One region of the Telluria sp. RB2R28 genome, then DNA from elsewhere that is predicted to be linked to it. Evidence: predicted binding sites of a transcription regulator. Region 1 holds the regulator's gene; the other holds the start of a gene.

What was found. Region 1 encodes FliA, which starts transcription of late flagellar genes. Its sites were predicted from a motif close to CTAAAGTTTNNNNNNNNNNNGCCGNTA; they were not measured.
Region 2: the regulator FliA is predicted to act here: its motif matches at 8,607-8,633, upstream of AC56LV_RS00605 (flagellar protein FliT).

The regions. Positions count from the first base shown of each region.
Region 1 covers NZ_JCASIK010000002.1:1,024,169-1,039,347, forward strand. The annotation lists gene AC56LV_RS12130 (PAAR domain-containing protein) at 1-28, shown strand, start outside; gene AC56LV_RS12135 (hypothetical protein) at 30-545, opposite strand; gene motD (flagellar motor protein MotD) at 624-1,379, opposite strand; gene AC56LV_RS12145 (flagellar motor protein) at 1,389-2,132, opposite strand; gene AC56LV_RS12150 (RNA polymerase sigma factor FliA) at 2,114-2,842, opposite strand; gene AC56LV_RS12155 (MinD/ParA family ATP-binding protein) at 2,888-3,706, opposite strand; gene flhF (flagellar biosynthesis GTPase FlhF) at 3,699-5,096, opposite strand; gene AC56LV_RS12165 (hypothetical protein) at 5,398-5,721, shown strand; gene AC56LV_RS12170 (DUF2778 domain-containing protein) at 5,825-6,283, shown strand; gene AC56LV_RS12175 (hypothetical protein) at 6,280-6,561, shown strand; gene AC56LV_RS12180 (hypothetical protein) at 6,657-6,932, shown strand; gene flhA (flagellar biosynthesis protein FlhA) at 6,969-9,080, opposite strand; gene flhB (flagellar biosynthesis protein FlhB) at 9,077-10,252, opposite strand; gene AC56LV_RS12195 (MraY family glycosyltransferase) at 10,432-11,706, opposite strand; gene AC56LV_RS12200 (hypothetical protein) at 12,024-13,184, shown strand; gene AC56LV_RS12205 (fumarylacetoacetate hydrolase family protein) at 13,165-14,169, opposite strand; gene AC56LV_RS12210 (phospholipase A) at 14,225-15,179, opposite strand, start outside.
Region 2 covers NZ_JCASIK010000001.1:131,588-146,766, forward strand. The annotation lists gene AC56LV_RS00555 (PAS domain-containing hybrid sensor histidine kinase/response regulator) at 1-840, shown strand, start outside; gene AC56LV_RS00560 (hypothetical protein) at 907-1,425, shown strand; gene AC56LV_RS00565 (AAA family ATPase) at 1,432-3,075, shown strand; gene AC56LV_RS00570 (general secretion pathway protein GspB) at 3,077-3,820, shown strand; gene mobB (molybdopterin-guanine dinucleotide biosynthesis protein B) at 3,807-4,379, shown strand; gene AC56LV_RS00580 (YjfB family protein) at 4,403-4,594, shown strand; gene AC56LV_RS00585 (DUF883 family protein) at 4,643-4,927, opposite strand; gene AC56LV_RS00590 (RNA-binding S4 domain-containing protein) at 5,033-5,245, opposite strand; gene fumC (class II fumarate hydratase) at 5,307-6,704, opposite strand; gene AC56LV_RS00600 (FimV/HubP-related protein) at 6,794-7,945, shown strand; gene AC56LV_RS00605 (flagellar protein FliT) at 8,273-8,554, opposite strand; gene AC56LV_RS00610 (class I SAM-dependent methyltransferase) at 8,714-9,331, shown strand; gene AC56LV_RS00615 (CsbD family protein) at 9,404-9,580, shown strand; gene AC56LV_RS00620 (AI-2E family transporter) at 9,680-10,774, opposite strand; gene AC56LV_RS00625 (CsbD family protein) at 11,009-11,215, shown strand; gene AC56LV_RS00630 (S9 family peptidase) at 11,315-13,534, opposite strand; gene AC56LV_RS00635 (MATE family efflux transporter) at 13,622-15,022, opposite strand.

The DNA of each region.
Region 1 (15,179 bases):
CAGCGCCACCAACTGCAAAGCGCCTTGAATCAGCGCGCGGCCATCCTGACCGTGTGCGAGAACTTGACCGGTAGCGCCGGGCTGCTCCTGATGCCGCCCGCGTCGAGCTTGCGCAAATCGGTCACCCACGGGCCGGCGTAGCGGATCTCGTAACTGTGCTGGCCCGGCTTGAACGCATATGCCTGCGTGATGTCGAGCGTGTTCAGATAGGTCGTCTGCGGCTTGACCTCGAGATAATCGGCAGCGTTCAGCGGGCCGCGCTTGACCATGCGGCCCGTGTAGGCGACCGTGTCCGTCAGTGAACGCAGCGCAAAGCGGGGGGCGCTCAGATCGTCGCCCAGCGCGATTTCGCGCGGGATCCATACCGGTACATCGCCCCGGTTCTCGATCAGTACCCGCACCTTGACCTTGCCGGCCCCGGTTTCCACTTCAAGCCGATGCTGGACGTTCACCTTGGCCTCCACGGCCTTGACCACGCCAACCAGGCCGACCAGCGACAGCACCATTGCCAGCTTGGCCGCCGGCGAGCTTCGTTTGACATGCATTGCGACTCCTCGAGGATCACGGCAGGCGTCACCCGCGCGACGCTGCCTGTCGATTATGCCATGATTCCATCAATACATTCACGGAAGTATGTTACCGCCGGTCTCGGGCAGGGCCGCCAGGATCATCACCGCCACGCGCCGGTTGCGCGCTTTGCCTCCTTCGTCGGTGTTGGGCGCCACCGGGCGCGTCGCGGCAAAGCCGATCGCCGACAGGCGCACCTCGGGCACGCCGTTGGCGGCGAACAGCCGCACCACGCTGCTCGCGCGCGCGGTCGACAGTTCCCAGTTCGATGGATACAGCGGATTGGCGATCGGCAGGTCGTCGGTGTGGCCTTCAACCTCGATGCGATGCGTGTCGTTCTTGAGCAGGCCAGCCACCTGCGCCAGGATTTCCTGGCCTTCGCCGTCCAGCACTGCTTCGCCCTGCGGGAACAGCACGCTGGCGTTGATCTCGACGCTGATGCCGCGCGCATTCTGGATCACCCGCACTTGCCCCGACTTCACCAGCGGCAGCAAGGTCGCCGACAGTTCGCGCGCCATCACGCCCATCTTTTCCTGCTCGCGCCGCGCTGCTTCGTTGCGGCGGCGGTTGATGATGTGCGACAGCGGCAGCACCGGTTCGACATTGGTGTTGACCTGCGTGGATGCGCCACGGCCGCCGAACGCGTCGCCGAGCGCTTCGGACAGCACCTGGTACTTGCCCTCGTTGACGATGGAGATGGCGTACATGACGACGAAAAACGCGAACAGCAGCGTGATCAGGTCGGCGTACGAAATCAGCCAGCGCTCGTGGTTTTCGGTGGGGACATCGTCATCGTAGCGCTTGCGTGCCATGGCGCTGGCCTAGTGGTGCGTGAGCAGGCTGGCGACGCGTTCGTCGATGACGCGGCCATGGTCGCCGCTGGCCAGGTCAGAGAACACCTCGGCCAGGATCTCGTACTGCGAGACCTTGTCGCTGACGATGGCCTTGAGCTTGTTGCCCACCGGGTAGAAGAACAGGTTGGCCATGCCCACGCCATACACGGTCGACACAAACGCCACCGCGATGCCCGAGCCCAGGCGGGCCGGGTCGGACAGGTTTTCCATCACGTGGATCAGGCCCAGCACGGCGCCCAGGATGCCGATCGTCGGCGAATAGCCGGCGGCCGATTCCCAGATGCGCGCGGCCTGGCGCTGGGCGAATTCGTAGCCGTTGATTTCGTGTTCGAGCAGGCTGCGCACTTTCTCGGGCGCGATGCCGTCAACCACCAGGCGCAAGCCCTTGGCGATGAACGGGTCGGCCTTGCTCATGAATTGTTCGAGCGACAGCAAGCCATCGCGGCGCGCCGTCAGGCTCCATAGTGCGATTTCGCGCGACAGTTTCTGGCGGCCGTTTTTCGGTGGCACGAACACCCAGCGCAGCATCGCGATGCCGCGCAAGAAGGTGCGCGTCTCGCTTTGCAGCAGCACGGCGCCGAAGGTGCCGACCACCACGATGGCAAATGCGGCAGGCTGGATCAACGACGAGAATTTGCCGCCGTCGAGGGTGTAACCGAGAAAGATGCCGGCGATTGCCAGCACCAGGCCGATTACGCTGGCCCAGTCCATAATTGCTCCCGTAAGGTGGTGCGCAAACGTGCGACGGCCTGGGTGTGCAGCTGCGACACCCGCGATTCACTCACGCCCATCACGGCGCCGATTTCCTTCAGGTTCAGTTCTTCTTCGTAGTACAAGCCCATCAGGAGTTTTTCGCGCGGCGGCAGCTTGTCGATCGCGTCGATCACGGCCTGGCGGAAATCGGTTTCCATCAGGCTGCGCAGCGGATCGGCATCGTCGACTGCATAGCGGTCGAGGAAATTGTCGCTGCCTTCGTCGGCATGGAAGTCTTCGTAGTACAGCAGCTGGTGGCCGCCGGAATCGGCCAGCATGTCCTGGTACTCGTCGAGCGAGATCTTGAGCGAGGCGGCGACTTCGGATTCGCTTGGCGGGCGGCCCAGGCGCTGCTGCAGCGATTGCATCGCGCCCTCGACCTTGCGCATGTTCTGGCGCGTGCTGCGCGGCATCCAGTCGCTCGAGCGCAGCTCGTCGAGCATGGCGCCGCGGATGCGCAGCACGGCGTAGGTCTCGAATTGCGCGCCGTGGTCGTCTTCGTAGCGGTTGATTGCGTCGAGCAAACCAATCATGCCGGCCTGGATCAGGTCATCGACCTCCACCGAAGGCGGCAGCTTCGCCTTCATGTGGTGGGCAAGACGCTTTACCAACGGCATGTGCTCCGTCAGCAAAGAATTCTTGTCCGCTTTCCCTTTGGCCGTGTACATGCTGATATGTATCTTTTTCTATGTGCGTATTCGATGGCGACTGCGTCAGGAACCGATGGACGCGCTGCCCTGGCGGCCGAACTGCGGCATTGCAGGCAGTGCAAACTTGCCAGCCAGCTGGCGAAACGCGACCGATGCGCCGGCCAGCGGGAAGGCATCGACCACGGCCCGGCCCAGGCGTGCGGCGCGGTGCAGGTATTCGTCGGCCGGCACGGCGCCCATGAAACTGAGCTTGACGGCCAGGTAACGTGTTGCTGCCAGTGACATATTATCGTATACCACCTTGGCCTCCCCCTCAGTCGCGCCGGTTACCAGGATGCCGAATGGCCGGCGGCCCAGTTCCTGCGTCAGGCGCTTGATGAGCGAGTAGGCATTGGTGATCGAGGCCGCGCTGGTCGATACCTGGATCACGATCTCGGAACTGGACATCAACGGCACCGGGAATTCGCCGTCCGGGCCCAGTTCGCCGTCGACGATCACGATGCCCGCTTGCGTGGCCAGCACGTCGAACGTCTTGCCCAGGCGCCGCACGTCGTCGGTCGATTCTGGCGCGCCCATCGGCACCACCGAGAAGCCTTGCGGGGCCGGATGGATCACCTGGTTCAGCGCGCTTTCCTGGCGTGCGACCTGCAGCAGCGACGCGCCGCGGTTCAGGCCCAGGCGGCGGGCGACGCCGTACTCGACGTTGCAGGCATCGACGATCAGCACTTCGTTGCCGGCCTGGGCCAGCGAGGCGCCCAGGTTCACCAGCATTGCACCCTTGTCGTCTTCCGGCGTGGCCGACAGAAACGTGACCACGCGCGGACGCGGGCCTTGCAGCATGCGGCGCAGGCCTTCGGCCTGGTCGAAGTCAAAACTAGCCATGCGACACCTCGCGGCGGTTGGCCTGCGCGGTAGCTGCCATCAGCATCGGCAGGTCGGCATCAAGCGGCGCCACGCCGCGGTTGCGGAACGCGCGGTCGATCAGCATCGCGCTGTCGGCCACGTGCAGGTCTTCCGGCACGCGCTGGCCGTTCGAGACGTAATGCAGTTTGAGCTTCTGGCGGATCACGATGTCGAGCACGCCACCGGTCGAGGCAGCCTCGTCCATCTTGGTCATGATCGCGCCATGCAGGCCGCTGCCCTGGTAGGCGCGGACGACTTCGTTGAGCGTCTCGTTGGTCGACGTCGAGTTCAGGCACAGCAGGCGCTTGACTTCGGCGCCCGAGCCCGACAGCATCGCGACCTGCTCGGCCACCATGTGGTCGCGCTGCGACATGCCGATGGTGTCGATCAGCACCGTGTGCTTGTTGCGCAGTTCTTTCAGCGCGATGCGCAGGTCGGCCTCGTCCTTCACCGAGTGCACCATGACGCCGAGGATCTTGCCGTAGATGCGCAGCTGCTCGTGACCGCCGATACGGTAGGCGTCGGTGGTGATCAGGGCCAGCTTGTCCGGGCCGTGGCGCATCACGCAGCGTGCGGCCAGCTTGGCCGTGGTGGTGGTCTTGCCCACACCGGTCGGGCCGACCAGCGCGAATACGCCGCCTTCGGACAGCATCGCGTCTTCGTTGCCGATGGTCGCCAGGTTGCGTGCCAACACGGTCTTCACCCAACGCATCGCTTGCGCTGCATCGTTCATGGCCGGCATTTTTTCAATGATGTAGCGTGCCAGCGTGGCCGAGAAACCGGCAGCGAGCATTTCACGCAGGACGGTCGCCTTGTGTGGCTCGCGCTGGGCGGTCGAGCCCCACGACAGTTCGGCCAGCTGGGTTTCCATCAGGCCGCGCATGGCGCGGATTTCGCTCATCATGCTGCTGACTTCAGAGGTCGCCGATTCCTTGGCCTGGGTGATGGCGGCGCTCATCATGGCGGTCATGGCGGCCATGTCGATGGTCGGTTCAGGCGCCGGTGCGCGGCGTTCGGCGTAGGTTGCGGCCGGCTCGGCCGGCGCCAGCGGCGCGACGGGCGCGACATAGGCCGGTGCGACCGGCGCGTTCATGACCGGGCCGGCATCCTGGTAGCGGCGTGCCGGCGTAGCGCGCGGTGCAGCGGGTGCGAGTTCCTCGAAGTGCTGCAGCTGCGGCTTTGGCTGGGCCATCTCGGAATCGGCGACAGGCGCGGACAGCGACGCGACATCGTCGTTATCGAGTGCCAGGATTTCGACGGCGCCATCGACGGGACGGTTGGACAGGATGACGGCATCCGGGCCCAGGGCTTCGCGCACCTTGCGCAAGGCATCCCGGGAAGTTGCCGCTGTAAATTTCTTCACTTTCATCGTGGTTCTCCGCACTTCAATCTATGTTCTGCATGACGGGCACATGCCCATCGATAGGAATCATTATTGTCGATGCCGTGTGGAAACGATCAAGCGAGAAGGACGGGGAAAAGGGCCTATTTCCCCATAACCAGAAAAAGTGATACCAGTTTATTGGAATCTGGCAGGGTCGATGCGGGCGCCGACGTGGTTTGCGCTGGCGCATGAAAGTGGCGTTGGGGCGCCGATCTTGCGGATGCCGGCCAGGTCGAATCGTGACTGGCACGGCTGGCGTGCCACAAACGCCCATCAGGAGAACCCCATGGCACGCTCGATCCGGCTGATCTACCGTAACGTAAAGGGCCGTGTACGCCGCAATTTCAACTGGCCCGGTCTCACAGAAAGCTCGGCCGTGCTGATTACGGCCGCAGAGTGGAAACCGGTCCTCGACCCGTACGATTCACCGCCCGGCCGCCCTCATCTGGGCAACGCCAATGTGTATGTCACCAACATCGGGCCGCACGATCCCGAAGGTGGCCCCGGCGGTGTCGAGTTTCATCTGCATGTCGACTGGGCCAGTCCGCTGCATATTCTTGTCACGATTACTGACCTGGGCCCCATCGAGAAGCAGATCGTGGTGGACTAGGACACCTGGCATCTGGCAGCCCGATGGTTGTGGCACGTCAGCGACCGCCTGCATCAGCTACCTATGATCAGAGGCTTCTCAACCAGACTTCAAGGGGTGTCATATGGTCGAATGCACGTTCAAACTCAACGGCAAACCGATGAGCACGTTTGAAATGAACTCGCTGAAACTTCCAGCCTTTTCAGGATTGGACAACCAGGTAAACCGCCGGGAGTTCATTTGCAGCGCTAACACCGGTCCGATTCCTCCCGGTGTCTACTACCTGCTTGATCGCCAGTCTGGCGGTACGCTGGGAGCGCTCCGCGACGTATTCACCGGCCGATCTGACTGGTTTGCGCTCTATGCCGCGGATGACAACGTCGATGACGAATTTTTTTGCGACAGGGTCAAGCGGGGCAACTTCCGTCTGCATCCGAAAGGACCTGCCGGTATCAGCAGAGGCTGCATCACCATCGAGCGGGAAGTCGATTTCAACATTTTGCGCGCTCACATCAAGGCGACGACCAGGATGACCATCCCCAATAGCACGTTGACAGCTTACGGCCGGGTGACTGTCACGTGAAGAAAATTATCCTGCGAAGCCTGCTGACGATGTGGGTACTGGTCGCTACCGCCGCACTTGCCCGCTTCTGGCTGACATACCACTACCTTTTCCCGCAGGTACCAATTCCCTTCTTTATCTGGGTCAGCGATCTGTACGGCGCAACCAACGGTGAGGAAATGGCCGATGTCGAGTTGCTTGTCGCTCTGGCCGGTGCACTGGTGATCGTACTGATCGTCACATCGACCGGCATCCTTGTCTGGCGCAAAAAACGCCGATTTCCTCTGACGCATCGCTAGCCAGGGCAGCGCACAAGCGCCCCCCTGGCGATTGCATCGGCACAGGTTCTCATTCCAGGCACCTCATTACGCGCTGATGGCCGAGTAACTGTCCAATGAAGAGAGCACTGATACGACTGTCTCTGATCATCTGGATCCTTGCTGGCACTGTTGTGCTCGCTCGTTTTCTGATTATCCATCACGACCTTTTCCCACCGTTCCCGGAAGCGTGGGCAATCTGGCTGATCAACCTGTACGGCTCAAGGGATGGCGAAGAGCTGGCGGATCTTGAAATACTCGTCGCCCTGGGGCTGGCCTTCGGCGCGATTCTGACGGTCACGACGCTTGGCTGGCTGGTCTGGCGTCAAGTCCATCGCCCTGCTCCGGCATGATGAGCACGGGGCAGCGCGTGCGCTGCCCCGTCCCTGTTACATCGGCACGCCCACCAGACTCGTCACACGGATCGTCTTGGTCTCGGGCACTTCAGCATGCGACAGCACCTTGAGCGCAGGCACGGCGCGGCGCAAAAAGCGCGACAGCAGCACGCGCAGTGGCGCCGGCACCAGCAGCACGGGCGACAGGCCCATCTGCTCTTGCTGGTTAGCGGCGTGCGCAGCCTGCTGGGCAATCGTGTCGGCCAGGCCCGGCTCGATGCCGGTGCCGTCGCCGCCGGCGCCCATCGCCTGCATCAACAGGCGCTCGAGGCGGTTGTCCAGCGTCATCACCGACAGCTCGTTCTCGCCCGGGAACAATTGCTGGACGATCGCACGACCAAGCGACACGCGCACCACGGCGGTCAGTTCGGCCGGGTCCTGCGTCATGCCGGCATGCTCCGACAGCGCTTCGATGATCGAGCGCATGTCGCGGATGTGCACGCCTTCGACCAGCAGGTTCTGCAGCACTTTCTGCAGCGTCGACAGCGAGACGACTTTCGGCACCAGGTCTTCGACCAGCTTCGGGGTTTCCTTGCCCAGGTGGTCCAGCAGCGCCTGCACTTCCATGCGGCCCAGCAGTTCCGACGCGTGCAGCGTGATCAGGTGATTCAGGTGCGTGGCAACGACGGTGCCCGCATCGACCACCGTGTAGCCCATGCTCTGCGCTTCGTCGCGCAGGCTCGCTTCGATCCAGGTCGCCGGCAGGCCGAAGGCCGGGTCGGTCGTGACCACGCCTGGCAGCGTGCCGCTGGCCATGCCCGGGTTGATCGCCAAAAACTGGCCATTGAGTGCTTCGCCGCTGCCCACTTCGACGCCCTTGAGCGTGATACGGTAAGCCGATGGCTTGAGTTCCAGGTTGTCGCGGATATGCACTGGCGGCGCCAGAAAACCCACTTCTTGTGCGAACTTCTTGCGGATACCCTTGATGCGCTTGAGCAGCTCGCCGCCCTGGTTCTTGTCGACCAGCGGAATCAGGCGGTAGCCCACTTCCAGGCCCAGCGTGTCGACTGGCATCACGTCCTGCCAGGTTGCTTCTTCGCTTTCGGCCGGCGCCGTACGGGCAGCGGCAGCGGCGTCGGCCACGGCGGCGGCCTCCGCCTGCGCCGGCGCTTCTTTCTTGCGCTTCGAGATGAAATAACCACCGGCAGCCAGCGAGCCGGCCAGCAGCAGGAACACGAAGTTCGGCATGCCCGGGATCATGCCCAGACCGCCGATGATCGCGGCCGTGATGTACAGCGCTTCCGGACGGGCGAACAGCTGGCTGGTCAGCTGCGAGCTGACGTCTTCATCGTTGGCCACGCGCGAAACCACCATACCGGCGGCGATCGAAATGATCAGCGAAGGAATCTGGGCCACCAGGCCATCACCGATGGCCAGCAGCGTGTAGATCTTGGTGGCTTCACCGATGGCCAGGTCGTGCATTACGACGCCGACGATCAGGCCGGCGATCATATTGATCACGGTAATCATGATACCGGCGACGGCATCGCCCTTCACGTACTTCGAGGCGCCGTCCATCGCGCCGTAGAATTCGGCTTCCTGCGAGACTTCCTGGCGGCGCTTGCGCGCTTCGTCTTCACCGATCAGGCCGGCGTTCAGGTCGGCGTCAATGGCCATTTGCTTGCCCGGCATCGCGTCCAGCGCAAAGCGTGCGCCGACTTCGGCGATACGGCCCGCGCCCTTGGTCACGACCGAGAAGTTGATGATGGTCAGGATGATGAAGACGACGATACCGACGGTGTAGTTACCGCCGATCAGGAAGTGGCCGAAGGCCTCGACGACCTTGCCGGCAGCGGCGCTGCCCGTATGGCCTTCGGTCAGGACGATACGGGTCGACGCGACGTTCAGCGCCAGGCGCAGCATGGTCGACACGAGAAGAATCGACGGGAAGGCCAGAAAGTCGAGCGGCTTGACCGTGTACAGCGCGGTCAGCAGCACGATGATCGACAGCGCGATATTGAAACTGAAAAACACGTCCAGCACGAACGCCGGCAACGGCAAGATCATCATGGCCAATAGCATGATGATCAGGATCGGGGCTGCCGCCTTGCCGCCTTGTGCTCCAAGGCCGCTCATCCAGGCTGGCAGTTTCATGCTGTTGGTCATTCAGTTGCTCCATTATCGGGTGCCGGTCGCTGTTGCGAGGCCGGGTTCAGCGGGTCCATCTCGGCTGGTACTTTCAACCTGGTCGGGCGATCCGGGTAATCACCCTCGCCTTTCTTGTAAGCCCGCAGCTGGTAGACGTAGGCCAGCACTTCCGCCACCGCCGAGTACAGCTTTTCCGGAATCTCTTCATCGATCTCGGTGTGCTTGAACAGGGCGCGGGCCAGGGCCGGGGCTTCGAGCATGGGTACCTTGTTCTCGGCGCCCATTTCGCGGATCTTGGCCGCGACGTCATCGACGCCCTTGGCCACTACCCGCGGTGCTCCCTTGCCATCCGCATACTTCAGTGCGACTGCATAGTGCGTCGGATTGGTAACGATCACATCAGCAGTAGGGACATTTTGCATCATCCGGCCCCGGGCCATTTCGCGCTGCATCTGCCGAATCTTCCCCTTAATCTGAGGATTGCCGTCCGATTCCTTCGATTCCTGGATCATTTCCTGGCGCGTCATTTTCAGTTTGTCTTTCCAATGCCACAACTGATACGGACCATCGATAAGGGCGATCACCCCCAGCGCGCCGGTGATGAACAGGAACGACCGGCCAATCATGTCGCCGACGTGGGCGCTGCTTTCATTCAGTGGCTCGACCGCCAGGCCCAGCATTGCTTCCTTCTGGCCGCTGACGACGATCCAGGCCACCACGCCGATGACGATCGTCTTGATGATGGCTTTGAGCAGCTCCACCAGCGCGTTCTTGGAGAACATATTGCCGATACCCTTGATCGGGTTGAGCTTGCCGAAGTTGGGCATGAATGCCTTCGACGAGAACAGCCAGCCGCCGATCAACATCGGCGAGATCAGCGCGATGAGCATGATGGCGCCGGCAATCGGCAGGCAGGCCAGCATGACGCTGACGATGTCGTTGAGAATGCGTTCGAGCAGGATATTGGGATTGAAGATTTGCTCGCGGTCGAGCGTGAGGCCGGACTTCAGCGAGGTCGCCAGCCTGCCGACGAGCATGCCGCCAAATGCCCACAGGCAGGCGCCGGCCGTCATCAGTACAGTGAACGTCGCCAGCTCGCGCGATCGGGGAACGTCGCCTTCTTCACGCGCTTTCTCGATCTTTCTGGGCGATGCGTCTTCAGTCTTTTCTGCGTCGCTATCATCCGACATGGTGCCCTCGCTCGATTGCTCTTGAATGTCTCAGCCGCGCCTTGGTACGCGCGAGCGAGATTATCGCTGAAATTGCTGTAGGGACAGATCGAGAACAAACGGGGAAACCTGCCCCAGTTCAGGGGCGGCGTCGTGCGGACTACGGACTACGGACTGCGGACTGCGGACTGCGTCGGAGATTACATGCGGCGGCGCGCGAGGACCGGCGCTGCTTGCTTGTGGCTGTGATCCGCCAGGCTGCCAGGCTGGTTGGCGGATGGATTGGCAGCGATGCGGGCAGCAACCAGGCCGGACGTGGCGCCCTGGCCATTGCTGCTGGTCGTGACAAGGGGCTTGACCGCCAGCGGCGCAGTTGCGACCGGCATCAAGCCCGGCGCGTGGCGACGACGGGCACGCCAGGCCGACACGACCAGTGCATACACGCCCAGATACAGCGCGAAACTGGCCACAGCGCCTTGCACCAGCACCGCCGGGTCGCCCGCATAATTGACGGCCAGCGCCGCCGGCACCAGGGCAATGCCCCACGAGACCGGCGAGACGAAGGCGTTGCGCAGAGGCGGGGGCAGCATGCGCAGGTAGCGTGCCGTGATCGCCGTCTTGACCAGGCTGTGCAGGTGCCAGCTGTCCGGATGCCCTGGATGACGACGGCACCAAAGGCGGCGCATGATCGTAAACACCGTCTCAAAAACCGGGTAGGCGCAGGCCAGCAGCGGCGCCCAGGCCGATACCGACGGATTGCGGTAGACCAGCATCACGGACAGCCAGGCCAGCAGGAAGCCAAGCAGGTAGGCGCCGCCATCCCCAAGGAACAGCTTGCCCAACGGGAAATTGACGACGAAAAAGCCGGCCGTCACGGCGCAGATCACGAAGCACAGCTGCGCCAGGTGAATGTCGCCAGCGCCCATGGCGATCAGGCCCAGCGTGCCCAGGCCGATGACGACCGTGCCGCTGGCCAGACCATTGAAACCATCGATGATATTGACGGCATTGGCCACGCCACCAACGGCAAACGCGGTGAACAACACCGAGAACGGGAGCCAGCCGAGCATGCCGTCGAGCAGTGGCAAGCCCGTGTGCTGCAGCGTGACGCCCGTGAGGAACCAGCACACCACGCCACTGCCGATCGTGGCCAGCAGGCGGGTGCGTACGGAAACGGTGCGGGTCAGGTCTTCGGCCAGGCCAAAGACAAAGGCTGGCAGCGAGGCAATGAGAACCGGGAGCAGCAAATCGCGCTGTGCCTGCGGCAGGACGCCCAGCGCCAGCCAGAGGCCTGTCATGATGGCGGTGCCGCCGATACGCGGGGTTGGGGTGATATGGAATTTCTGCACGCCACGCGTTGCATCAAGCGAGTAGCGGCCATGCCAGCGTGTCGTGAGCACGAGCAGGAGCGATACGATCAGCGATGTGGCAAAGCCGATTTCGAGGCCGGCTAATGGCAGGTTATAAATACTCATAGAACCACTTTGTTAACTCGTCAATTCTATCGCATTTCGCGTCATTTCTTCCCCAATCGTGTTGCTGCAGAGTTTCTTGCGCAATGTCACCCATTATTAACGATGTCTTGCAAGTCCCTGATTGGTAACGACTTATTTAGTGATTTTAGGTACGTTGCGCTGCAACAATCAATAGTATAGATACTTCTCCTACCATTTCTCCACAAATTGTTACACTTTTCTGTGGTGATATTTAGATAGATTTATTTCCTATTACCCAATTGGGGGGAATCATGGCGCGTCGATATTCAACCGCACGAGCGTTCTATTCGATCGTCATGTTATGTCTGGGCGCCTTGTATTCTGCGCATTCAATTGCCCAGCTCTCTGCATCGGCCGACCTGACCGAAGCACGGGCGCGGTTGCAGGAGGCCGAAGCACGGCAGGCAATCGCCGAAGCCGAGCGCGCCGAATTGCTGGCGCGCATGCCGCCAGCGCAAGCCAAAGCGCTGGGCGGCAACGTCGATACCCGCGGCTTCGGCGCCGCCGGTCTGGCGCGTGCGTTCGACCTGACGCTGGAACTGGCAGCCGAGGTCTGCCAGATTTTGCCGCTGGACCGCATCGTCATCTTGTACGACCCGCTTGTCAGCCAGGGCATCGTGGTGGCGCGCACCGTCGACGCCGCGCTGGTCCGGCAAGCGCAAGAACTGTCAGCGCGCAACGCCGCGCTGCGGCGCTATATCGAGGCCAGCACGCCAGCGGCCGCGCGCCGGCGCAGCGCCCTGCTGCTGGCCTGGCTGACAGCGCCGGCCATGGTGTTGCGCGCCGGGGCCGACCTCGCCAGTCTGTTCAAGACCGACACCACGCTGGCCGGCACCGCCTACGGCGACGGCGCGCGCGCCCTGTTTGCCAGTGCCATGGCGCGCAGTTGCCCTGCCCGCCTGGCTGGCCTGAGTGGCGGCTATATGGGCGAACTCGACGTCACGCGCCATGCGGCGCTGCTGGAAAGGCTCCGGCTGGTGGGGCTGGAACGCGCCGCGCTCGCGCAGCACATCGATGCACTCGACCTGCTGGCCGCCGCCGCCAAAGGCGAACGCAAGAAAGAGCTCGCCGCCATCGCGGCCGCTGCGACGGTGCAGCTCAAGGCGGTCGACAGCTTCATCGACTCGCTGCGCGCCGGCGAAGCCAGCGACAAGAGCCCCCTGTTTACGACGGCGCGCTATCTCGGCCAGGCCGGGCGCAGCACCGGGGCACTGGTGCTCGATGTCGACCTGCGGCTCGAAGGCCTTGCCGTACAGCGCGATCACCTGTTCACGGGCGAGCACCTGGCCTTGTCCGGCGTGGCGTTTCTCTGGTACCGGCTGCATGAACCGGATGGGCGGCTGGTGCGCGCCGATGCACTGCGCCGGATCAGCCGGCCGGTGCGGGTCGACCTGCGTGGCGTGCCAGGTAGCGATGGCTTCTGGGACGAGTCCGGCCTCAAGCCACCGCGGCCTTGAGGGTCTGCTCGATCGCCCCAAACAGCGATGCGCCCTTCTCGTCGAGCATCTCGATGCGCACCGTATCGCCAAAGTGCATGAACGGCGTGACCGCGTCGCCGCCAGCGGCCATCTCGATCCAGCGCGCCTCGGCAAGGCTGGCGTAGCCCGGCGTGTGGCGCCGGGTCGCCCGGTTCGACACGACGCCCGAGCCGACAATCGTCCCGGCCGTCACCGGCCGCGTCAGCGCAAGCGCCGACAGCAGCTGCGCAAAATTGAACGTCATGTCCTCGCCCGCCTCGAGCGTGCCGACCGGATTGCCATTGAGGCGCACACGCAGCGGCAGCGCGGCTTTCCCGGCTGCCCAGGCGTCGCCCAGCTCGTCCGGCGTGACGGCCACTGGCGCAAACGCGGTGGCCGGTTTGGCCTGCAGGCCGAAACCCGCCGCCAGCGCATCCGGCGCCAGGTTGCGCAGCGTGATGTCATTGGCCAGCAGCAGCAGGCGGATCTGGCCCAGCGCCGCATCGGGCGTCGCGCCCTGGCGCAGGTCGCCGCTCACGATGGCCAGCTCGGCGCCAAAGTCGATGCCCCATTCTTCGCGCGCCAGCACCAGGTCCTGCGTGGGGCCAAGCAACCCATCGGCTGCAGCCTGGCGCAGCTGCGGGGCGTCGCGCCATGCGGCCGGCAAGCTGCTGCCAAATGCGCGCTGTTCCAGGTCGTGGTGGTGCAGATAGGTGGCGCCGCACACGCGGGCGCTGGCGCGCGGGAGCGGCGCCATGCATCGGGCAGGGTCGAAGTCGAATGCGCGGCGCGCTTTGGCGTCGCCCTTGGCGTCGTTCAGTTGACGGTAGAGTGCATCGAGTTGCGGGGCAATGAAAACCCAGTCATCGAGCGCGGCGCGCAAACTCGGCGCGATGCCGTCGGCAATGTGGGCAGTGGTCAGGTCGCGCGACACCACGGCCAGTTGGCCGTCGCGGGTGCCGTCGTCCAGCGAGGCAAGTTTCATGGGCGGGCTCGTGGGAACAAGCCCGCCATTCTACGGTACGGCAGGTGTGAAGCGATCAATACTTGACGATGACACCGACGCCCAGGCTGCGCTGGAAGTAGTTGTAGTCGATCATGCTCTGGCCATAGCCGGCGAACGCATTGACATAGCCCTTGATCGGGCCGACGAGCGGGAATGCCCAGCCGACCTGGACTGCACCCTTGTCGGTGCTGAAGTTACGGCGCACGAGGGCCGAGACTTCATGGCCGCTACCCATGCGGTAATTGCCGGCCAGCTCGAAGCGACCCATGTAATCGGTGATGTCCGGGTTGTTGTCGTCTTCCAGCGATTCATTGACGCGCTTCCAGAGCTTGGCGGTCATGGTCAGCGGACCACGTTCCAGGCCAACCTGGGCGTAGTAGCGGTTCCAGCTGCGCGACAGGCTCGACGACTGGCCGTTCGACTGGTGCACGAAGCCCAGGTTCAGGAAGCGCACATTGATGCCAGCCAGGGCGAAGTCCAGTGGCATGACTGCCATGATCTCCGGCTGGTAATTGGTTTCGCGGAACGGGCTCGATGCCTTGTGGTTGGCTGCTTGCCAGAACGAATTCTGGGTGTAGCCGAACCAGACGTCGACCGGTTGCTCGAACAGGGTCTCGACCAGCTTCATCTTCACGCTGAGCTGGAATTCCAGTTCGGCCTTCGACAAGCCTTCGGCATCCGGGTCGGTCGCCAGGAAGTCCTCGTACGGCGCTTCGTTCGGGCGGTGGGTGCGGGTGGCGATCAGGTAATTCGGGTGGTGCGGACGGAACTTGAACGCGCCGCGCTTGTCGCGCGGATCGAGCTCCCAATGGCTGCTCAGCGTGTATTCAGCGGCGGCCTGGACGGTTGGATCGACGGTGGCGGTGTGGTCGACGGCGCTGTTCAGCGGTGCGTCGAACGCGCTCTGTGCAGCCACGGCCGGTGCGACGACCGGGGTCGACGCGGTGTTCGCCGCAGCGGCGCTGCCGGTGTTCGCAACGCGGTCGAAG
Region 2 (15,179 bases), on a different contig from region 1:
TTGACGGTCGATCTGCCGCTGCTGCCGGTGCCGGTCGACGTCGACCCGGTGCGCATCAGCCAGGTGGTCAGCAATCTGCTGTCGAATGCCGCCAAGTACACGCCGCAGGGCGGGCGTATCGTGCTGACGGCGCGCATCGAGGGTGATGAAGCGGTGGTGACGGTGCGCGATAACGGCGTGGGCATTGCGGCCGACATGCTGGCGGCTGTGTTCGAGATGTTTACCCAGGTGGCGCGCAACATCGAGCGTGCCAACGGCGGACTGGGGATCGGGCTCTCGCTTGTGCGGCGCCTGGTCGAACTGCATGGCGGCGCGGTCAGCGCGCAGAGCGCCGGCGTGGGCCTGGGCAGCAGCTTTGCCGTGCGCCTGCCGTTGATGACGGCGGCGCTCGTCGCTTCGCCGGCGCCTGCGCCGGCGGCGGCCGGCGCGCCGCATGACGGGCAAGGCGTCGCACTCCAGGTCCTGGTCGCGGACGACAATGTCGATGCCGCCGCCACGCTGGCGGCGCTGCTCGAGATTGCCGGCCACACGGTCCGCGTCGTGCATGACGGCGCGGCGGCGGTGGAAGAAGCCGCGCGCTTTCAGCCTGACCTCGTGTTTCTGGATATCGGCATGCCGTTCATGGACGGCTATGAAGCGGCGCGCCGCCTGCGCCAGCTGCCCGCGCTCGACGGCGTCATGCTGGTGGCGCTGACGGGCTGGGGCACCGGGGAAGACCGCGCCCGCTCGCGCGCGGCGGGTTTTGATCGCCATCTGCTCAAGCCGGCCTTACCGGACGACGTCGAGGCGGTGCTGGCCGCCGCGACGACAGCAGCGGCAGCGGCGCGTGCGCCGGCATGATTTGGCACTTGGTTGCCCGGGCGCCACGCAGTGTCATAATGGGCGCCGCTGAAGGAGAGTATCGCCATGATCCGCCCGGTTGTTGCCTGCCGTACCACGACGCTTCTCAAGCGCGGTCTGCCGCTGCTCGCCGGCTTCGTGCTGTCCTGCACCGCAACGGGGGCGGGCGCGGCGCCATCGACGTTCGGGCCGGTGATCGGCAGCGCGCTCCTGTGCCGCAGCCAGCTCGATAACGCCTACTTTCACGCCTATCTCACCGAATTCTTCGGCCCGGCCTACAAGCGCGAGGGCGGGGCCTACTGGTTCCGCACCGAGGCGTCGCTGTGGGGTTCAAAGGTGGAACAAGTGATGGTCAGCGACGACACGAGCGCCGTGGTGTTCGTGGCCGCGATCCTCGAGACCAAACCCGACGAACTGGAAAAGTCGGTGCGCGCCGCTGCGGGTACGCCGTTTCGCGTGGCAGACGGCTCGCGCTACCCGCTGCGCAGGTCGATCCCCGGCAGCACGATCGCTTACGCGAACGACAAAAGCAAAATATACTGCGCCAAGTTCAAGCCGCAAAGCAGCCCGCAGAGCATCCGTTAGTCATTCATGTACAACCACTATTTCCAGCTCACGCACTCGCCATTTTCGATCGCCCCCGATCCGCGCTACCTGTTCATGAGCGAACGGCACCGCGAAGCGCTGGCGCACCTGCTGTACGGGATCGGCAGCGGCGGCGGCTTCGTGCTGCTCACCGGCGAGATCGGCGCCGGCAAGACCACGGTCTGCCGCTGCTTCATCGAGCAGGTGCCCGCGAACTGCCGCCTGGCCTACATCTTCAATCCGCGCCTGACGGCGCAGGAGCTGCTGCAGACTGTGTGCGACGAGCTGCATATCGAGGTGGCGCCGGCCGCCGCTGGCGCGGGCGTGAAGGGGTATGTGGATGCGATCAACCGCTACCTGCTGGCGTCGCACGCGCAGGGCCTGAACAACGTGCTGGTGATCGACGAGGCGCAGAACCTGTCGAGCGACGTGCTCGAGCAACTGCGCCTGCTGACCAACCTCGAAACCAGCGAGCGCAAGCTGCTGCAGATCATCCTGATCGGCCAGCCCGAACTGCGCACGATGCTCGCGCGTCCCGAACTTGAACAACTGGCCCAGCGCGTGATCGCACGCTACCACCTGGGGCCACTGGGCGAAGCCGAGACGGGCGCGTATATCGCGCACCGGCTGGCCGTGGCCGGCGCGGTCGGCGTGCCATTCCCGCCCGCCCTGACGCCGCTGGTGCACCGCCTGGCGCATGGCGTGCCGCGCCGGATCAACCTGCTGTGCGACCGCGCGCTGCTGGGCGCCTACGTGGAAAACAGTCCGCAGGTCACGCGCGCCATTTTGCGCCGGGCGGCCGCCGAAGTCTTTGCCGACGATCCGGCCGTGCGCCGTGCACCGCGGCGCTGGCCGCTGCTGGCCGGCGGCGCGCTGGCCTGCGTGGCGCTGGGCGCGGCGGCGTGGCAGATGCTGCCGCAGCACGCGGCGCGGCCGGCGGCGGCCAGCGTTGCGGCGGTCAAGCCGGCGCCGGTTGCGTCGGCAGCATCGAACACACCCAAGCCTGTCGCCAGCCCCACCGCTGCACCAGGCGCGCCGTTGCCGACGCTCGAGAACGAGACCGCGGCGCTGGAGACCCTGGCGGCGCTGTGGGGACCGTCATTTGCCAACCTGGCCGGCGCCGATCCAAAGGCCATGTGCGAGGCCGCGCTGCGCGCCAACCTGCGCTGCCATGCGGGGCGGGGCGGCGTGTACGAACTGCGCCTGCTCGACCGGCCGGCCGTGGTCACGCTGCACGACGGCCCGCGCACCGGCCATGCGGTGCTGGTCGGGATGGACGAGCGCAGCGTCACGCTGGCGCAGGGCGACCGGCGCGAGCGCATCGACATCGCTGCCTTCGTCGCGCGCTTCGGTGGCGAATTCACCACCTTCTGGCGCATGCCGGCGGCGTTTCGCGATGTCGTCGCCCAGGGCGATCGCGGGCCGGACGTCGACTGGATCGCCCAACGACTTGCAGGTCTGCACAGCGAAACGGCGCCGGCGCTCGATGCGCCGCTCGACGCGCGCACCAAGGAGTGGCTGCGCGCCTTCCAGGCTGCGCAAGACCTGAAGGCCGATGGCGTGGTCGGGCCACGTACTTATATGCGTCTGAACCAGCTGTCGAACGTGGCCGAGCCCCGTTTGCTGGCCGCTGGCGGGACGGGAACCTGATATGTCGTACATCCTCGAAGCACTCAAGAAGGCGCAAGCCGAACGCCAGCTGGGCAACGCCCCGACCATCCACGCACCGGCGCCGTCGTATGCAGCGCCGCGCGCAGGGCAGGGCGCGCAGCGGCGTTACCTGGCGCTTGGCGTGGCCGTCGTCGTGATTGCGGCGGCCGTAGCGCTGCTGTGGCCGCGTCTTGCGGGCGAGGCGCCGGTGCGGCTGGCAGCCGTGACGCCGCCTGCAGCGGTCCCGGCGACTGCGCCCGCGACTGTGCCAGCTACCGCCCCGGTAGCGACGCCTGCACCGCCCGCTGCTGTCATCCCCGCACCCGCCCCGGTTGTTCAGCCTGCACCTGCACCTGCACCTGCACCCGCACCGGTAGCCGAAGCCCGGCCGGTACGTGCAAAGCCCGCACCGGCGCCGGCCGTGTCGACGGCGTCATCATCACCGCAGCCGTCACCGCAGCAGCGCGAGGCCGCACCAGCACCTGCCACCGTGGCTCCGCAACCAGTCGGCGACGACCAGCTGCGCACGCTGCAGCAGTTGCCGGACACCCTCCAGCGTGAAATCCCGAAGGTGGCCTTTGGCGGCTACATCTATTCGCCGACGCCCGGCGAGAGCCTGCTGCTGGTCGACAAGATGCTGCGCCGCGAAGGCGAGGAAGTCGCGCCGGGCCTCGTGCTCGAGCGGCTCACGCCCAAGGCCGCCGTGATGAATTACCGTGGAACCCGCTACCGTGCTGCCTACTGAATCGGATTCGCGCGTTTCCGGGCCCGTGCTGGCGGTGGTCGGCTGGTCGGGCAGCGGCAAGACGACGCTGCTCGAGCATCTCGTCGCCGGCCTGTCCGGCGCCGGCCTGCGCGTCAATATCGTCAAGCACAGCCACCACGATATCGAGCTCGAGCCGCCGCGCAAGGATAGTGCGCGCCTGCGCCTGGCCGGGGCAGCCGAGGTGATGATCGCCTCGCCGTACCGGATCGCCATCATGCGTGAGCTGCGCACCGCCCCCGAACCGCCGCTGGCCGAGCTGCTGGCGCGCCTGTCGCCGGCCGACCTGACGCTGGTGGAGGGCTACAAGTGGGAGTCGCTGCCGAAGCTGGAAGTGCATCGCCCGGCGCTGGACAAGCCGGCTTTGTACGCCGACGATGCGACGATCGTGGCGGTGGTCTCGGACGTGGCCCGTCCCGCGACGCTGCGCACCGGCGTGGCCTGGCTCGACCTGAACGACATTGGCGCAGTGCTGGCGTGGGTGAATAAATGGTCGGGCACCAACCCTCAAGTTCTGGTTGGCGGCGTCGTTAAAGACTGACGAGTCTTATTCTGGAGGAATATATGGACGTCACGAATATTGCCAAGCTGTCGACCAGCATGGCAGAAACCGGTATCCGTCAGGAAGTGGGCATGACGATGCTCAAGCGCGCCATGGACATCGAAGCCGCGTCGGCAGCCCAGATGATCGCCTCGCTCCCGCAGCCGCAGAACCTGCCGGCGCACCTGGGCAACTCGATCAACACGAAGGCGTGAGCAACCCGGCACGATGCCGGGTTTTTTCGTTATAGCTTCGTGTAGAGCTCAGTGAAACGCGCGCAGGATGCGTGATTCGCCAGAGCGGTCCGCGAACTGCTCATTGGCGAGGCGGGTGGCCGCCATCATGCGCTCGAGCTGGGCGTCTTCAAAGCGCGACAGTTCTTCATTCGCCGCTTCCAGCGCCAGCGACAGCTTGGTCCGGGCGTTCTGGTACAACTCGCTCGAGTATTGATCCGTGTTCTTGAGCAGTTCTTCAGCGTTCTCGATCACGAGACGCAGGTCACCGATCAGTTGCTCTTGCGACTGCGCGCGGGTTTCAGGGGTTTCCATCGCTTTCACCTATAAGCCGTTGATTAACGTCTTAAAATATAAACAAGGAAGCCCTGTTCTGTTTGTTAGGCCGCAAACATAAGAAGCTGTCTTTCTGTCTATTTGTTAGCGAACCGTGATTTCGACGTCGCCCAGCGTGACGACCTGGCCGGTGCGGATCTTGGCCGTCTTGCGCAGTTCCTGCTTGCCGTCGACCTTTACCACGCCGCTGGCGACCAGGTTCTTGCCGGCGCCGCCGCTGTCGACCAGGCCGGCCAGCTTGAGCAGCTGGTTGACTTCGACAAATTCCGATGTCAACTCGAATTCGATTTTTTGCATGTTTTCCTCGGGTGTAAAAAGGGCGGCCTGATGGTCACAAGGCCGCCCGGATACTGGGTGTTTATTCGACCGGATCGGGCCGCGTCATATCGATCGGCACGATCCACTGGTCAAACTGCTGATCGTCGACAAAACCGCTTTGCAGGGCCGCCTGGCGCAGGGTCAGGCCTTCCTTCGATGCGGTCTTGGCAATCTGCGCGGCGCGATCATACCCGATGTGCGGGGCCAGTGCCGTCACCAGCATCAGCGATTTTTCCATCAGTTCGCCGATCCGGACCAGGTTCGGCTCGATGCCCTGGGCGCAGTGCGTGTCGAACGAGCGCATGCCGTCGGCCAGCAGGCGCGCACTTTGCAGGAAGTTGTGGGCGATCATCGGCTTGAATACATTGAGCTCGAAGTTGCCCTGCGAGCCGCCGACGGTGATCGCGACATCGTTGCCGAACACCTGGCAGCAGAGCATCGTCAATGCTTCGCACTGGGTCGGATTGACCTTGCCCGGCATGATCGAGCTGCCCGGTTCATTTTCGGGGATGGTGATTTCACCCAGGCCCGAGCGCGGGCCGGACGCCATCCAGCGGATGTCGTTGGCGATTTTCATCAGCGCCGTCGCCAGCAGCTTGAACGCGCCATGGGCTGAAACCATCGCGTCATGCCCGGCCAGTGCCATGAACTTGTTCGGCGCCGTCTTGAACGACAGTCCGGTGCGCGAACCGAGTTCGGCGGCGATGCGCGGTGCGAAATCGGGATGGGCATTCAGGCCCGTGCCCACGGCGGTGCCGCCGGCCGCCAGTTGCAGCAGGCCGGGGAGGGTGGACCTGAGCGCGCTTTCGGCAAATTCGAGCTGGGCCACGTAACCGGAGAATTCCTGGCCGAGCGTCAGCGGCGTCGCATCCTGCAAGTGGGTACGCCCAATCTTGACGATCGGCTCGAAGTCGCGCGACTTGCGCAGCAGCGTGCCGCGCAATTGCGCCAGTGCGGGCAACACCTCCTTGGCCAGTGCCCAGGCAGCAGCCACGTGCATTGCGGTGGGGAAGATGTCGTTGGACGACTGGCCCATATTGACGTGGTCGTTCGGGTGCAGCAGGCGCGCTTCGCCGCGCTCGCCGCCAAGCAGCTCGGAGCCGCGGTTGGCCAGCACCTCGTTCATGTTCATATTGCTTTGCGTGCCTGAGCCGGTCTGCCACACGGCCAGCGGGAATTCGCCCGGATGGCGCCCGTCGAGCACCTCGTCGGCCGCGCGGATGATGGCGTCGGCCTTGTCGGCTGGCAGCTTGCCCAACGAGCGGTTGACGGCGGCCGCGGCGCGCTTGACCTGGGCGAGGGCGGCGACCAGTTCGGGCGCCATGCGTTCGGTCGAGATGTGGAAGTGGTGCAGCGAGCGCTGGGTCTGCGCACCCCACAAATTGTCTTGTGGCACCTCGATGGGGCCAAAGCTGTCTTTCTCAATCCTGTTTTCCATGGACATGTCCTGATATGCAAGAGGCTGGGATTAAAGAGTTTATCCCAATGTCCGTTAATGACGCTTGGGCTTCACTTTTGTAAGTTGCTATGGCCAGCCGCCTCCCTGTATTCATCACGTGTGCTTTGCTCTCCTGCGGCGTCGGCGCAGCCGAGCTGGGCGAACCGCGCATCAGTTCGTATATCGGCCAGCCGCTGGTGCTGGAACTCGAGCTGACTGCGCTGGCGTCGCCCGCGACCCCGGTCCAGGCACGTCTGGCGCATCCGGACGTGTACCGGGGCGCGAACATTGGCATGCCGGCCGTGCTGTCGACGCTGGGCATGCGTGTGAGCCAGCGCGATGGCCGTCAGTTCCTGCGCGTGACGTCGTCGGCGCCCGTCGAATCAAGCCGCCTGCATTTGTATCTTGACCTGGTCGATGGCGGCACGCGCGATGTGCGTCTCGTGACGCTCTTCATGGCGCCGAATCCGAATCCGCCGGCGCCAGCGGTTCCATTACCGGTCCCGGCGCCCGTGCCCGTGCCCGTGCCTGTACCCACGAAGGCGCCGGCGCCGGTCGTGACGGACCTTTCTGCCGCGCCTGTTGCGGCGCCCAAGCCGATGGCGGTCAAGCCAAGGCCGCCGAAACCGCTGAAGCCGCCGAAGCCGCTACATCCCGCCACGCCGGCGACGCCGGTCGTCGCCGAGAAAGTGGCGCCGGCGCCCGAACCGGCTGCAGCCACGCACGCATCGACGCCATTGTCCAAGCCGCTGCCTGTGCCTGTTGCCTTGCCTGCACCTGCATCTGCTGCAACTTGCGCGCCATCTTCCTCCGTCGACAGTGCAACCGTGTGCGCCGCGCTCGATGTCAAGAATGCCCAGCTGCGCGAGCAGATCGGCACGCTGGAAGACAAGGTGCGGGTACTGCAGGTGGCGCTGGGCGCCAGTCCGTCCGCCGTCGTCCAGGATAAGGTCGCGCCGCGGGGTGCGCCACGGCCATCCCGCAAGCGGCCTGCGCCGGAACCGGAAGCATCCACGCCGTGGGGCTGGATCGCCGGGGCAGTAGTCGCCGTGCTGGGTCTGGTGGGTGGCGCGCTGTTCCTCCTTCGCCGCCGCAAGCGGGCAGCGCCGATGATCCAGCCCATGCCGCGCGCTTCGCTGATGGCCCGTCTGCGGCAGCGTTTCGCGCGCAAAACGAAGGCGCCGGCGCCGGTCGAACCACAGCTGGACGAGCCGCACAATGAAATGTCTACACAACTTTGATTTTGCGCTATAATGGTCCGGTGATCGACAAGGTCACAGACAGCACAGGGTCTGGCGCAGTCACCAACGATAGGTGGCGCGACAAGCAGACGACCGTTGAGGAAACGCCTGTGTCTGGAAGCAGTTCGCTTGCCTACAGTGGCAACGGACGCCGGCAGCAACCGGCACGAGGCGACGCCAGCAGATAGCTGGGGTTCGTCCTCTCACCGAATTCGCCGCCCAGGCTTCCAGCCTGGTGGCCACCAAAGCGCCTGCCGGGCGCTTTTTTGTTGCCTGCGCCATAAAAAAGCACTCGAAGGTGCCTTGATCGATGATCCGGGGGGAGGGTCAGTGTGCGTGCTGGGCGCGACCAAGTTGTTCGTCCCATGGATCGGTCACGTCGCGAATGGCGCGGTCGTTGGCCATCAATTGTTTCAACAGGTCGACCTTGCTGAGGCGCTTGGCGCCTGTCAGTGCCGGCATGCCAGCTACTGCCGGGGCTGCCTGAGCCCGGGCTTCCATATTCAGTTGCGCAAACTCGTTCCAGTCGCCGGCCTTGGCGGCGTGCGTCATCTGGCCCGTCAGGCCAGCCAGGTTTTCGTAAATCGCAAGGACATCGTCTGCGTTCATAAGTTTACCAAAGCATGTATTCTCAGGCCGGATTCCCGGTTGTCTGAATCATTTACGGCGGAGCTTATGGAAACTTTAGGGTAATCCAGAAAATATTTTCGAATTACTTTGCGCAGAAGCGCGTCGCGCAAGCGGGCGCGCGACTGGCATACTATGCGCATGAACCATGATGACATCACCCGCAGTACTCTTCAACACTACAACGAGCATGCCGAGGATTTCTTTGCCGGTACGATTGACCATGACGTAAGTCAAAACATTGCCGCCTTGCTCGGCGCAATCACAACGCCAGCGCCGCACACGATCCTCGATCTGGGCTGCGGGCCGGGGCGCGACCTGAAAACCTTCAGCGGCCTCGGCCATCGCGCCATTGGCGTGGACGGCAGCGAACGCTTCGTTGCCATGGCCCGGGAATACAGTGGTTGCGAGGTATGGCAGCAAGATTTTTTACACCTGGATTTGCCGCCCGCGCTGTTCGATGGCATTTTTGCCAATGCAGTGCTGTTCCACGTTCCCAGCGCGGCGTTGCCGCACACGCTCGATCAATTGTTCGGCACGCTCAAGCCGGGCGGGGTGCTGTTCACGTCGAACCCTCGGGGCGACAACCAGGAAGGCTGGAACGGCGATCGTTACGGCACCTACCATGACTACAATAGCTGGGAGCGCTTCATGCTCGCGGCTGGCTTTGTAGCGCTGCACCACTATTACCGGCCGCCCGGTTTGCCGCGCGAACAACAACCCTGGCTGGCGAGTGTCTGGCGCAAGCCCGTTTGTTAAGCGCCGTACAGAACTGACCAGAAGTTACTCCTAGTGTGAAGTCTCATCCACGTCACGGGCAAGGAGATTGCAATGAACAAGGATCAAGTCAAGGGCAAGACCAAGGAAGTCGCCGGTAAAGTGCAGCAGAAAGTCGGCGAAGCCGTTGGCAGCCGCCAGCAGCAGAGCGAGGGCCTGTCGAACCAGGCAGAAGGCAAGGCGCAGAAGAAGGTAGGCGACGTCAAGGATATTGCAAAAGGCAATCGCTGATTGTCTTTGACAACTCATTTCGGCAAGCAAAACAAAGCCGCGTACGCGCGGCTTTGTTGTTGAAGGGTCTTGTGTTGCCGAGACCCCCTTCCGTACTGGCTAACTGACCCCTTTCGCGGGTCTGTCCCCCAATATATCCTCGACATACAGCATCTTCACCAGCACGGACAGCACGGCTGCCAGTGGCGTGGCCAGCGCAACGCCGGCAAAGCCGAACAGCGTGCCGAAGATCAGTTGCATCACAATCACGAGTGCGGGCGGCAACTCGATGGCTTTCGCCTCGATCATCGGCTGCAAGACATAACCTTCGAGCATATTGATCGCTGCAAACAGGAGCAGCGCGTACAGCGCCAGGTCAGGGCTGATCGACAGCGCCAGCAACACGGCCGGGATGCCCGCCATGATCGGACCCAGGTAGGGGATGAAGTCGAGCAGGCCCGCGATCACGCCCAGGATCAGCGCGAGAGGCACGCCGAGCAGGCTCAGGCCGATCGCCGTGGTCACGCCGACGATCAGCATCGACACGGCCTTGCCTAACAGCCAGCTCGACAGGTTGTCGCCCATCTCCTGCATGACTTCACGTGCGCGGCCCCGCTTCTGTTGCGGTACGAGACGGATGAAACCGCCCGTATAGACGCCGGGGGAGGCGGCAAAATAAATCCCCACGAAAATGATGATGACAATATTGCCCAGTGCACCGATGACGCCACTGAAGAACAGGCCGGCATTTGGCACGAGCGAACCCATCTGCTTGACGATGTCTTCCGGTGGCGGCAGCTCGGCCACGAGGCGCTTGAGCAGAGGATGTTGTGCGACTTCAGCCTGCAGGCGCTCGACGGCTGCGGGGATTTCCTTGGCCAGCTGACCCGACTGCTCGGAAATCTGCGGCGCCATCGCCCAGCCGCCCAGGCCAAAGATGGCAGTGAGCAGCAGCACGACGATAACCAGGGAGATATTGCGCTTGATGCCCGTGCGCTGATGCAGCAATGCGCTCAGTTTGTAGAGCAGGATCGAAAACAGGATGCAGGCAAAGATCAGCAGCAAGGCGTCGGCAGCGAGAACGACCGCTGCCAGGCCAAGGATGAACAGGACCCCGATACCGTTGACGAGCGTAACGCGGCGCGCGAGCTTGCGCTGGGTAAGGGGAGCCTCGGGCGCCGTGGCGTTGGGGGATGGCGGTGTGTGGGGATTCATGATGGTGTTCGATCGCGCATTAAAGTGTTAGTAGAACTGGTGTAGTTAAAACCGCTTTACTACAACTGGTGTAGTTACAGCTGATGTTGGTAAAACGATAGCATTCTTAACGGCAAGATGGCGCATCGTTCGATCGCTGTACTAAGTGCGTGCGCTAACAGAAGAGCTGGAAAGATTCCGTTAATCTGTACTCATCGCATCGCCAACCGGCCATGCCAACCAAAGGAGATCACCATGAACAAAGACCAAGTCGAAGGCAAACTGAAAGAAGTTGGCGGCAAAATCCAAGAAGGCGCCGGCAAACTGGTGGACAGCAAGGAACAGCAGGCCAAAGGCCTGGCAAACCAGGTTGAAGGCAAGGTTCAGAACGCAGCTGGCGACGTGCGTGAAGCAGCCGAAGACGCAGTCGACGACGCAAACCGTCCACGTCCACGTCCATAATACGGACTCCCTCTCCAGCCGCGCATCGCGGCTGGTGAACGGGAAAAGAAAAAGCCGCATCGTTTCCGATGCGGCTTTTTTACGTCTGGCGCAACAGCCTTATTTTGCCGGCGTCTCCGCCAGGTGGCGCTTGAAGTACGATTCGATCAAGCCATACACGTGACGCTGGTTGGTGCGCCCGGAAATGCCATGCTTGGCGCCCGGATACGTCATCAGGTCGAACTGCACATTGCGCTTGACCAGTTCATCGATCAAGAGCGTGGTGTTCGAGAACAGCACATTGTCATCGGCCATGCCGTGCACCAGCAACAGCGGCGACTTCATGCCATCCAGGTGCGCAAACACGCCGCTGCGCTTGTACGCTTCCGGATCGCCCTTCGGCGTCGCGCCGACGAACTGTTCGGTGTAATGGGTGTCGTACAGCGACCAGTCGGTCACCGGTGCTACCGACACGCCCATCGCGATCTTGTCCGATGCGGCTGACAGCAAACGCAGCGTCATGAAACCGCCATAGCTCCAGCCGAACACGCCAATGCGTTTCGGATCGACAAAGCTCTGCCTGGCCAGCCAGTCGATACCGGTCACCTGGTCTTCGACTTCGTGCTTGCCCAGATTGTTGTACAGCACGTCGGTGAAGGCGCGCTCGCGGCGTCCCGAGCCGCGGTTATCGAGGCGGAACACCACGAAACCCTGCTGCGCCATGTACTGGTCAAAATAATTGCCCCAGGCGCGGGTCACGCGCTGCGAGTGCGGGCCGCCGTAGGTGAACAGGAACACCGGATAACGCTTGGTCGCGTCGAAATTGGCCGGCTTGATGATCGAATAGTGCAGCGTCTGGCCATCGTTGGCCTTCATCGTGCCGTATTCGGTGGCCAGGTGGTCGGCCAGGTGGCGCGTGTACGGGTGGTTGGCGTTGAGCTCGTTCTTTTCGATCCACTCGACCATCGCGCCATCGGCGCGGCGGATCGACACCTGCGGCGGGGTGCGCGGATTTGAATAGGTGTCGACAAACAATTTGCCATTACCGGCAAACGCCGCATCGTGCCAGCCATCGCCCTGCGTGATGCGGGCCGGTTTGTCGGCGCTGCTGCCGTCCAGGGCCAGCGCATAGGTCTGCTTGTCGATCACGGCGTCGCGGTTCGACGACACATACACCTTGCCGGCGCCTTCATCGACCGCCAGCACATCGTCCACGCCCCACGTACCGCGCGAGATCGGATGCAGCAGCTTGCCGTCCAGGTCGTACAGGTACAGGTGGTTGTAGCCGCTGCGCTCCGAGGCCCAGATGAAGGCCTTGCGGTTTTTCAGGAAGCGCAGGTCGTTGTGGATGCTGACCCAGGTCTTGGAGTTTTCCGAAAACAATGGCCGCTGCGCCAGCGACCCGACATCGACGGCCACCAGGTCCAGGCGCTTCTGGTCGCGCGTCTGGCGCTGGTACACGAGCGTTTTGGCGTCGGCGCTGAAATCAGCGCGCACCAGGTAGATGTCCTTGTCCGCGCCCAGGTCGACCTTGCGCTGCACGCCGGTGGCCGGGTCGACCAGCATCAGGTCGATCAGCACGTTCGGATCGCCCGCAGCCGGGTAGTGCTGGTCGATCACCTCGGTGCGATCGGCGAAGATCTCGAAACGGCGCACGACCGGCACCGGCGCTTCATCGTAGCGGCGGTAAGCAATGGCCGAATCGTCCGGCGCCCAGTAGTAGCCGGTGGTCTGGCTCATTTCTTCCTGCGCAATGAACTCGGCCGCGCCGTTGTGCACGGTGCCCTTGCCATCGGTGGTCAGCTGGCGCTCGGCGCCGCTTTTCAGGTCGATCACGACCAGGTTCTGGTCGCGCACGAACGAGACATAGCGGCCGCGCGGCGAGATTTTCGGATCGGTCACGCTGCCCGAGGCGACCTTGCGTGCGTTCTCTGGTTTGGCGGCATCGACGAGGTACAGGTCGCCACCGATTGGCACCAGCAATTGCTTGCCATCCGGCGACCAGAAATAATTCAGGATGCCCGACAGGCCGGCGGTGCGGGCGCGCTCGCGGCGTGCTTTTTCTTCGAGCGACAAAGCCTCGTTCGGCACCAGTTGCTTGGAATCCACCAGACGCTGCGTGGCCTTGCTCTTGGTATTGTATTCCCACAGGTCGAGACGGTACTGGTCGTCGGCGCGCGGGCGCAGGAAGGTCACGCGTTCACCGTCGGGCGACACGCGCAGATTGCGCACGCTGGCGCCGGCCAGCGAAGCGTCGCCATAAATACGGTCGAGGGTCAGACGTTCAGCCATGGCAGGAACGGCCGTGAGAGCGGCCAGAAGGACAAGGAGAGGGCGCATAGTTTCTCTGGTGGATGTTTAATTGACAGCAACCGCGAGACGATACCAGAGTCAGCCTGCCAGCGCTGTAATGACATGTCATAAAAACTAGGACACCAACGCTTTCGCCACACCCTCGCGGATACGCTGGCGCGCCAGCTTTTCGAATTGCCAGGTCAGCAGTACCGCCGCGACCGTCAACGCAAACACGAGGCCGATCCAGAAGCCGGTGGCCTCCATCGGCGCCGCGGGCGTCCACGGGAACCATTGCGGCGCCAGCCCCAGCACGCAACCGAGTGGCAGTGACAAACCCCAGAACGAGACCAGCTGGATCACCATCGGCGGGCGCGTTACCTGATAGCCGCGGATGGCCGACGCGGTGGCAACCTGGGTTGCATCCGACAACTGGAACAGCGCCGCGAACAGCAGCAGGTGGGCGGTCACCTGCTGCACGGCCGGATCGGACGTATAGGCGGCCGCGATTTCCCAGCGGAAGATGGCGATGAACAGCGCCGCCAGCGCGCCGAACGTCAGTGACACGCCCACGCCGACCCAGCCGACGAAGCGGGCCCGCACCGGATCGCCTTCGCCCATCGCCTGGCCGACGCGGGTGAGCATGCCAATCGCGAAACTGAGCGGCAGCATGAACACGAGCGACGCAAAATTGAGCGCAATCTGGTGCGCCGAGACTTGCACGACGCCATAGCGCGCCACCAGCAGGCTGATCAGACCAAAGGCGCTGACCTCGGCAAAATACGTCACGCCAATCGGCAGGCCCAGGCGCAGCATGCTGCCGATCGCTGCGGTGTTCGGGCCCTCGAAGCGGTCGAACGGGTAGGTCATGCGGTAGGCGGGCGAGCGCCGCACCCACCACAGCATCACGCCCAGCATCAGCCACATGCCGCTGGCCGTCGCAATCGCGCAGCCGACCGCGCCCAGGCGCGGAAAGCCCAGCTCGCCAAAGACGAGCAGCCAGCTCACCAAGGTGTTGTACAGCAGTCCGAAAATGGCGATCCACATGATCGGCTTGGTCTGGTTGATGCTGGTCGTGTACCCGTACAGCGCGCGGTAGACGCCAAACGCCGGCAAGCCGACGCTGATCACGTGCACGACCAGCGACGCGCGCGCGGCCACATGGGCATCGAGCCCGACATGGTCGAACAGCAGCGTGCACAGGTTGGCAAACAGCATCGCAATGGTGCCGACCAATAAGCCTTTCCACATTGCCTGGCGCACCGAGTGAGGCACTTGGTCGTGCCGCGCGGCGCCCATCTCGTGCGCGACGACGGTATTGATCGCCATCATCGTGCCCATCACGGTGACCAGCACGATCGACCATACCGCCGTGCCAAGCGACACGGCCGCCAGTTCCTCGGCACTGACGTGCCCGGTCATGGCGACATCGACCACGCCCATCCCGACCGTGGCCAGCTGGCCGACCAGCACGGGCCACGACAGGCGCCACAGGGTAAGAATTTCGGTACGGATCGGTGTGGCGGAGGTGGTCATGATGCGGGCTCGACTAAGGGAACCCGGGATTTTACTGACTTATTGTCAAGACCGGTGGAAGCCGCACTGTCCACGCGCCACAACGTGTCGTTTATCCGCGCGCATACATTGCGCTTTCGCAACGGCCATGCGCGCGATCTGACCGACCGTAGCGTCT